Regions from separate parts of the Bacillus sp. 179-C3.3 HS genome, predicted to be linked through region 2. Evidence: predicted binding sites of a transcription regulator. Region 2 holds the regulator's gene; the other holds the start of a gene.
The links. Region 2 encodes LexA, which represses DNA repair genes until DNA is damaged. Its sites were predicted from a motif close to CGAACATATGTTCG; they were not measured.

Region 1: the regulator LexA is predicted to act here: its motif matches at 1,365-1,378, upstream of AB1K80_RS08700 (DUF6434 domain-containing protein).

What each region holds. Positions count from the first base shown of each region.
Region 1 is NZ_JBFEFT010000010.1:97,134-101,471, reverse strand. Features, by position in the region: gene AB1K80_RS08710 (DUF3885 domain-containing protein) at 1-442, opposite strand, end outside; gene AB1K80_RS08705 (hypothetical protein) at 919-1,290, shown strand; gene AB1K80_RS08700 (DUF6434 domain-containing protein) at 1,414-1,977, shown strand; gene AB1K80_RS08695 (SMI1/KNR4 family protein) at 2,066-2,917, opposite strand; gene AB1K80_RS08690 (tRNA dihydrouridine synthase) at 3,030-4,004, opposite strand; gene AB1K80_RS08685 (TetR/AcrR family transcriptional regulator) at 4,276-4,338, opposite strand, start outside.
Region 2 is NZ_JBFEFT010000005.1:70,872-75,209, forward strand. Features, by position in the region: gene AB1K80_RS05220 (STAS domain-containing protein) at 33-881, shown strand; gene AB1K80_RS05225 (IseA DL-endopeptidase inhibitor family protein) at 917-1,459, opposite strand; gene AB1K80_RS05230 (hypothetical protein) at 1,755-2,195, shown strand; gene lexA (transcriptional repressor LexA) at 2,237-2,857, opposite strand; gene yneA (cell division suppressor protein YneA) at 3,012-3,323, shown strand; gene AB1K80_RS05245 (recombinase family protein) at 3,341-3,985, shown strand; gene AB1K80_RS05250 (DUF896 domain-containing protein) at 4,055-4,285, shown strand.

The sequences.
Region 1 (4,338 bases), on a different contig from region 2:
GTGTATAAAAATCCTCTTGGCATATGGCTCGAAGAAGCGGGCGCAACCGAATATCCTTCAGTTGACAATTGATTGAAAATCGTTCGATCCTGAGCCCCTCGTCTATCTCTGGAATCAAATCGTGCAAAAGCTCATGCCGTAAATGATAACGCATTTTTCGGTTCACATATTTCTGATAGACAAGCAGCTTACGCTTTGTTAACTCATGTGCATGTTCTGTATACACATCTGTCACAAGCAGCATATCGTCTTCTGAATGAAAAGAATACTTCACAATATTAAAAGCACGATCCCCTGCTTTTTCTAACACTTCCGCTTCCTTTTCAATTGACCAATCTGCCAATTCAAACCGAAGCCCATAGGGCCATTCATAAAAGAGAGGTGGTGTTAGTAAGAGATTCGAAAAATAAGTATCTAAAAATGGCTTTATTTGTTGGCTCATCTGCTGTCCTTCCAATGCTTTTATTTTCTATTTTACATGAAAGATTGCATACAAAAAACAATATGAAATGATCTGTCATTTCATATACGATGGAAAGAGATAGGAATGTGATCTATTGAAAAAACAGAAATGGTTTTCTAAAGTGTTTCTCACAGCGTTAATCACATGTAGATACAAGCTGGACTTGATCAAACGAACATCATTCATGTAACGAATATTTTGGTGGATGTTTTGATCTGGATCGTGATCTTCTTTGTGATCAACACTCTGCTAGAATGGACATCGTAAAAATAGCTCATCGTTAAACATCTCTTTTCGTAGGAGTTGTTTTTTCTATTTCTTAAAACGACTTTTTCTCAACCTCATGAGTATGTCGGACAATTCTTTCATAAACCCAGTCCACATTTCACATTTTCTTCCGATAATAGAAGTGTACACAAATAAATTGTTTACCAAGACTTGAAGGAGTGAAGAAAATGTCGGATCAACAGCACAATGCAGCACACGAAGAAGAAGAGGAATTTAATGTATACGATATGCTTCCACCCGCTGGCACGATCATAGGAGAAGCTACCGAAGAGGAAATGGAAGCTGCTGCCGCACTCGAAGTGAGGCATGTCGCGTTCATGCGCCTTCAAGACATGTATATTCAATTTGATGGCTCTTCTTATAAAGATCTATTGAAAGACTTCCAAGAATTCGAACTCGATTCCACTAAATTCTGGAGAGATGTCGCGAGACGCCTACAAGTCCCATACGAATGGCCAATTCGCATCGACCACGCAAACGGCCCGATTTATATTGGAGAAACAGAAGATAGCCGCGAGGTTGTGGAGAGTGCGGAATAAATTGATTTCATCGGTCCCTTGTTAATGAACAGGGGACTTTTTGTCATTTCATGTTTAAGGGCAATCGACAAGAAAGAACATTTGTTCTATAATGAAGTGACGCGATAAATGGAGGTGTCTTTCTTGAGACCTAGACTAACTAAAGAGCTAAGTGTAGAAATCTTTAGAGATTACTATTGGTTAAAAGAGGAATTACAATTATTTTGTAGGGAAAATGGAATCAGCGCTTCTGGCTCTAAAATAGATTTGACTGATAGAATTGAAACATTTCTTCTAACAGGGGAAATAAAGAAACCTATCAGACCAAGAGTAAACAAGAGAGCGCCACAAACAGAATTAAGTTTGGAGACAGTCATTACAGAGAATCATCGGTGCAGTCAAGATGTTAGAGCATTTTTTAAAACAGTCATCCCAAAGTTTCACTTTTCAACCTATATCCAAAACTACTTTAAAAACAATGTTGGAAGGACATATGCTGATGCTGTAAACGCTTGGTATGAAGAAGAAACTCGCAAAAAAGACCCTTCATACAAGAAAGACATAGCACCGCAATTCGAATATAATCAATTCATTCGTGACTTTTTTGCAGATACTAAAAATCAAGGAAAAAGTCAGAAAGAAGCAATAGAAGCTTGGAATATTATCAAGAAACACCCTGGACATAACAAATATGAATCCAATCATTAACTACCTCATATGGTAGTTTCCTTTATTTTTAGTATGCGTTTTATTTTCTAAAAGCTCACTACTTTGCAGTCATATAAAAAAGAGAGACTCATTGTCCCTCTAAATCAAAATCCAATGCTAGTGATATATTAAAAGCGATATCATGCATTTCATCTATTTTTGATTGATTCAACTGTTCCGCAAATTGACGAGCTGCTTGGACAACATGTTCATTCTCCTTGATTAATTCCTCATTGAGGATAAAGATGGTATTGATCGCCCAGCCAGTCGTCACTAACATACCCTCATCCTGAGTCGATTGCATGAAAGTATCGACCTCTGACAAGATCCATTCTACATCCTCAATTTGTTCCACTTGAAAATGAACCACTTTCTCGATTAGCTCAGCATTTCGTGATGCGAATATGTCTTTCACTTCTTCTTTTGATACTGGTGGATGCTCTTCATATTCAGCCATCATCGCTTCAGCTTCTTCATCTGACAATTCATCGTCAGCCGTGTAATGTCCGGCAATCAATTCATCAAACGAATTGGCTAATTTGAAGTCAGTCTCATATTCTAGATCGAAGTAATGAATTGGTGGGTTTTCTTTCGTTTCTCTATAGTCGAGTGCAATCCATGTATGTCCATCCCCACAAATAAGCAAAAGATCCTCTGGCAGCTCCCATTCTTCTATTAAATAATCACTATCCATAATCCCTTCGCCTTTGGCAATTCCTCTTAGATGATCAAATGATACATGATCCTCTGCCCATCCATTTGGTTGATCTGTTGGAAATGCATTATGTATGGTGTATCCTCCATTTTGTTCAAGAATGAGTTTCTTATATGTATCAGGCAGTACCACGCCTAGCTTCTTTTCCGCCTTTGCAATCTTTCTTTCATTTATTTTCTTAAATGTTTCGTCACTTTCTCGGTCTCTATCCCAGAATGGTTTCAATAGAAATACCTCCAATTGTTATTTCTATACCATCTTACCATTTTATAGAACTAGTTTAATCATTCTATTTCTATAAATAGAAATAGAGAAGGGATATCCCTCCTCTATCTTGTCATGATTCTTCTTTATTTCTCGCATCAAATTCATCAAGCATCGCACGTACTTCATCTGTTGACGCTGTGCCCATTAGTTGATTTCTTAAATGACTGGCTCCCTTGAATCCTTTGACATAAATTTTAAAGAAACGATGTAGCGCCTTGAACGGTCGTAGACCTAACGATGAGTATTGGTCATGTAGATCTAAATGTAATCTTAAGAGCTCTAGCAATTCCTCACTGCTATGTTCTCTCGGTTCCTTTTCAAAGGCGAATGGATTGTGGAAAATACCACGCCCAATCATCACCCCGTCCACGCCATATTGTTCAGCCAGCTTTAAGCCCGTTTGGCGATCAGGAATATCTCCATTGATGGTCAAAAGAGTATCAGGTGCGACTTCGTCTCTCAATTTTTTAATTTCCGGAATGAGCTCCCAATGTGCATCCACTTGGCTCATTTCCTTTCTTGTGCGAAGATGAATCGATAAATTCACAATGTCTTGCTCCAATATGTGTCGAAGCCATCCACGCCATTCATCAACTTCTGTAAACCCGAGTCTTGTTTTGACACTAACAGGTAATCCCCCTGCTTTTGCGGCTTGTATGAGCTCTGCCGCAACGTCTGGGCGGAGAATCAAACCACTGCCCTTTCCGTTTTGCGTGACATTTGGCACAGGGCAACCCATATTAATATCAAGCCCCTGAAAACCTAATTCCGCCATTCCAATGCTCATTTTTCTAAAGTTTTCTGGCTTGTCTCCCCAAATGTGTGCAACAATTGGCTGTTCATCCTCCGTAAACGTCAAACGTCCTTTCACACTTTGAATGCCATCCGGATGGCAATAGCTTTCACTATTTGTGAACTCGGTAAAAAACACATCCGGTCTTGCCGCTTCACTCACAACATGACGGAACACGACATCCGTCACTTCTTCCATCGGTGCTAATATAAAAAATGGTCGTGGTAAATCACGCCAGAAGTTTTTACTCATCTTTCATCCAATTCCTCTCATGACATCACACTTAAAAAGCAAATCAGCTCATTAAGTGATCGTCAATTTTCATCATTATATACTTTAATATGAACGAGTCAAAATTGCAAAAAAGCAAATTTCATAATGGTTGATGAGTGGAAAAGACAGATTGATGCAGGAGAAAATTAATATTTAGCAATCTCTGACAAGCAATAATGAAAAAACACCCCAAGACATTGGGATGTCAAATCATATATAAGGTGATATGATGGAATACACTTCTCATATGTTAGTGATTGATACCAGAAAGTAGATACGGGACGACTGATTGAATAAATGCCTCTGGCGATAC
Region 2 (4,338 bases):
TGACTAGAAGAAATTTGAAGGGACATCTGTTTATGGAGCAAAACCGTGAATTATACGATTTTTTCATGCAACATGCGGCGGGATTGACTGAAAGATGGTATGAGTCAATTGAGGATGATGACCCTGAATCGATTTATCGATCAACAGATTCCGGTATCATTGCAGAGCTGAAACGGCAAAATCAAGATTACTATCAGCATTTTATCCGTGCGTTAATTGAAGAAAAGACGTATTTACATACTGAGTTTAAGAAGTGGTCTGAAGATTTAGCGAGTGATCCGAAGCATTTAAATACACCACTAGACTATGTCGTCAGGGAATATATGTCCAATCAAAAGATCGTCCTGCATTATGTAAAAGAATTTATCAAACAGCGTCAAGGAAATATTGACATTGATCGGATTTTTTATTGGTATGATTTAATTGCGGAGGCATTTAATATCTCTATTCATGTGTTTATTCAGCAATATGTGAAAAATACCACCGAAAAATTAATGGCACAGAGGGATTTGATTTATGAACTAAGTTCTCCTGTCATTGTCTTAAAAAAACATATTGCTTTACTGCCATTAGTAGGGGATATTGACACAGCGAGGGCGAAATTCATTCTTGAAAATACGTTACAGGAATGCTCGCAAAAAGGTGTACAGCATTTGTGCCTTGATCTGTCAGGAGTTGTGATGATTGATACGATGGTTGCACAAGAAATTTTTCATCTGATGACATCCCTTCGTTTGATTGGCGTGGAGACGATCATTTCAGGGATTCGACCAGAAATTGCCCAAACAGCCGTTCAATTAGGGCTTCCATTGAATGAACTCCGTACGGCATCATCGCTTGCACATTCACTTGATCGAATCGCTGATTTGTCATCTAAATAAAAAAACAGGCCTGTAAGAAACGGCCTGTTTTTTATTTAGATGACAGCATCGAATTGGGTTACTTTCCATTCATTTTGCTCTTTTTTATAGGTGACGGTACGTTTTACTTTACGTCCGTCGAGGGTTGGTACTGTAAACTCATATGTGCGAAGATCACTTTTCTTAGAAACGAGTTTCGGTGTTGCTTTGTTCCAGTTCAGCATGTTGTCGCCGTCGCCGATTGGAACCGCCATTTTACCTTTATGGACAATGAACTGATAGTCTTTTAACCCAAAAGTAATCGCATCTTTTGTGAAAACTTCTGATAAATAGTGATTTAGCTTTTTCTTCGTATCAAATGTTTTAGCAAGGTAGTTGTAAGTCATGTCTTTGTAAGTAAATGATTTTAATTTGTAATCAGTATGTTCATTGACTTTGTAGCCTGACATAGCACTCCAAAAATGTTCTCTTGCATCTAGAGCAATATGTAACGCTTCTTTATTCGTCAAGTTGTTATGTTTCTTGGAAGCGGCCAGTGTCGTTGTTTGTAATGAGATGATTAGCATGATTGCAGTGAATAAAACAAATAATTTTTTCAAGGCGAATGCCCCCTTTTCGAAATGAAAACTTCTTATATTACAAATGTTACAATAATTACAGTTAGATTACAAGTATTAAATGTAAATGTTTTTTGTTTCGTTTGCTGATATCTATATAACGTTTGAGCGGCATAAAAAGTTCCCATTTTTTAAAATTTTCGTCTTATTCATCATTTAACCGTTCTAAATGGGAATAAAACCTCTTTTTAACATATTTCTCGTTTAAGTCCCAACACTCTTTTACGTCCGGCACATATAATGTCGTGATGAAAGTCTAAGAAAGTGGTGTTTAAGTATGTATCAATCATATGAAGATGTGTGGAATGGATACCCATATGACGGGCACGTATTTGGGTGGCGAACGTTACCAGTACCTCCAGTAGGAGGATTTCCTATGTTTCCAATTGGAGGAGTTGGTTCAGGGCAAGGGATTGGCGGACAGTCGGCTCCACCAGCTCCCTCACCGCAAATTCTTTCACAGTATCAGCAAGCGGTTTCTCAGCCACAAAGTATGCAGAGCCTCATTTCACAACAAAGTATCGGCGGGCAGCAAACGGTTCAATTTGCTGCGGGTTGTAATAGACGTTGGACCATCGTATTCCTAAGAAACGGTCAAGTATTATTAATGTTTGTACTATCTTCACAGCCTTTTGGACGTACAACGGGCTTTATATGGCCAAACTTTACATTTGGTTCCTTCCCGAGCTCAAGGATTCTAGCATATTCTTGTTCTTAAAAAAAACCGGACTTCATCCAAGAAAGATGAAGTCCGGTTTTTTAATGAATATTTCTAAATACACCAATCACTTTACCTAGTATACTCACATTCTGTAAAATAATCGGTTCCATTGATGGGTTTTCTGGCTGTAATCTAAAGTGCGTATCTTCCTTATAAAAGCGTTTGACTGTCGCTTCATCTTCCTCTGTCATGGCTACTACGATATCCCCATTGTTGGCGGTGCTTTGCTGACGGACAATGACATAGTCCTTGTCCAATATGCCTGCATCAATCATACTTTCTCCCATAATTTCAAGCATAAAGATCTGTTCATCTGGCGTTGCATATGTTTCAGGAAGAGGGAAGTACTCTTCTACATTTTCGACAGCGGTAATAGGTAAACCCGCTGTGACTTTTCCGATGACTGGAACATTCATCACAGGACTCTTTGGAATATTCAATTCCTCTTCATCTAGTACTTCAATTGCTCTAGGTTTTGTCGGATCTCTTCTAATTAAGCCTTTTGTTTCTAGTCTAGCTAAATGTCCATGAACCGTTGAGCTAGATGCTAGACCGACCGCTTCACCAATTTCACGAACGGAAGGGGGATAGCCCTTGCTTTTTACTTCGTCTTTGATGAATTTTAGGATATCGAGTTGTCTTTTTGATAGCTTCGTCATCTTTTGCACCTCAAAACGTCAATTTTAAAGAAATTATAGCATGTTTTTCCTCGTAGTACAAACATAGGTTCGAAAAAACCATTTGACAGAAACGTTTGTTCGTATTTATAATAAATTCGAAACGAACACACATTCTATTAAGGGAGATGACATTATGACGTTAAAAGAATCTATCATATTTATTGGACTATTCACATTCATCGTTGGCGTATTTCTCTCACTTATTGCCGTCACAAGCCATAATGATACAAATCAATATGTTAAAATAGAGGTTCAATCAGGTGATACACTTTGGGGCATAGCTGATCAAGTAAACGACAGCAAATCAATCGATAAGAATTCATTTATTGATTGGGTGACCAAACAAAATGATCTAGTCTCAACGGACATTCAGCCAGGAGATATCCTTGTCATACCTGTCAAAAAAGAGCATCCAGTCGTATATGAACTCGCAACAGTCCAGTAGAAAGGTCGATTGATGACATGAATGCAATGATTTATGCGAGAGTCAGTACTGTAAAAGAAGAACAGGAAACCTCGTTAAAAAGACAAGAAGAAGAGCTATTAGCTTTAGCTAGTTCTCACAAGATGAACGTCGTTAAAGTGATTAAAGAAAAAGCAAGTGGATACGATCTAGATCGTGATGGTGTTTTTGAAATGCTTGCGACATTAAAGGAAGAGTCAATTGATGCAGTATTAATTCAAGATGAGACACGACTCGGTAGAGGACAAGCAAAAATCGCACTCCTTCATTGTCTATTTAAAGAAAAAGTCAAAGTGTATAGTGTATTTCATAGAGGAGAGCTAGAGCTTTCAGAAGCAGATGAAATGGTCATTGAGATCGTAGGGATCGTAGAGGAATACCAACGGAAAATCCATAATTTAAAAATAAAACGCGGCATGAAAAGAGCAATTGAGCGCGGCTACCAGCCTGAACGCAACTTAAAACATAAGGAGCAAGCACCTGGACGTGAGCGTATTGAGGTGCCGATTTCCGAGATTGTTCGATTAAGAAAAAACAACATGACCTTTGCTGAAATTGCTGTGACGCTTCAAGCGCTCGGTTTTGATATTTCGAAAGCAACCGTACATAGAAGGTATCAGGAATACGAAAAGAATCTTACGTAAAGTTTGAATTGTTGTAAATGTAAAAGATATTTAGTAGTATGTAGAGAAAAAGTTTTAAAGGAGTTTGTCATGATTTCTAAAGAACAGCTTGCAAGGATCAATGAGCTTTCAAAAAAATCGAAAGAGATCGGTTTATCGGACGCTGAAAAAACGGAGCAAAAGCAATTAAGAGAAGAATACTTAAAAGCTTTTCGTTCTTCTATGAAAAATACACTAAAAACTGTTAAAATCGTCGATCCAGAAGGAAATGACGTCACACCAGAAAAGTTAAAAAAAGAAAGAGATCAAAATCTTCATTAAGAAGATCATTTCTTTATTATTGAAAAGATGGGAGAAATATTCTCATCTTTTTC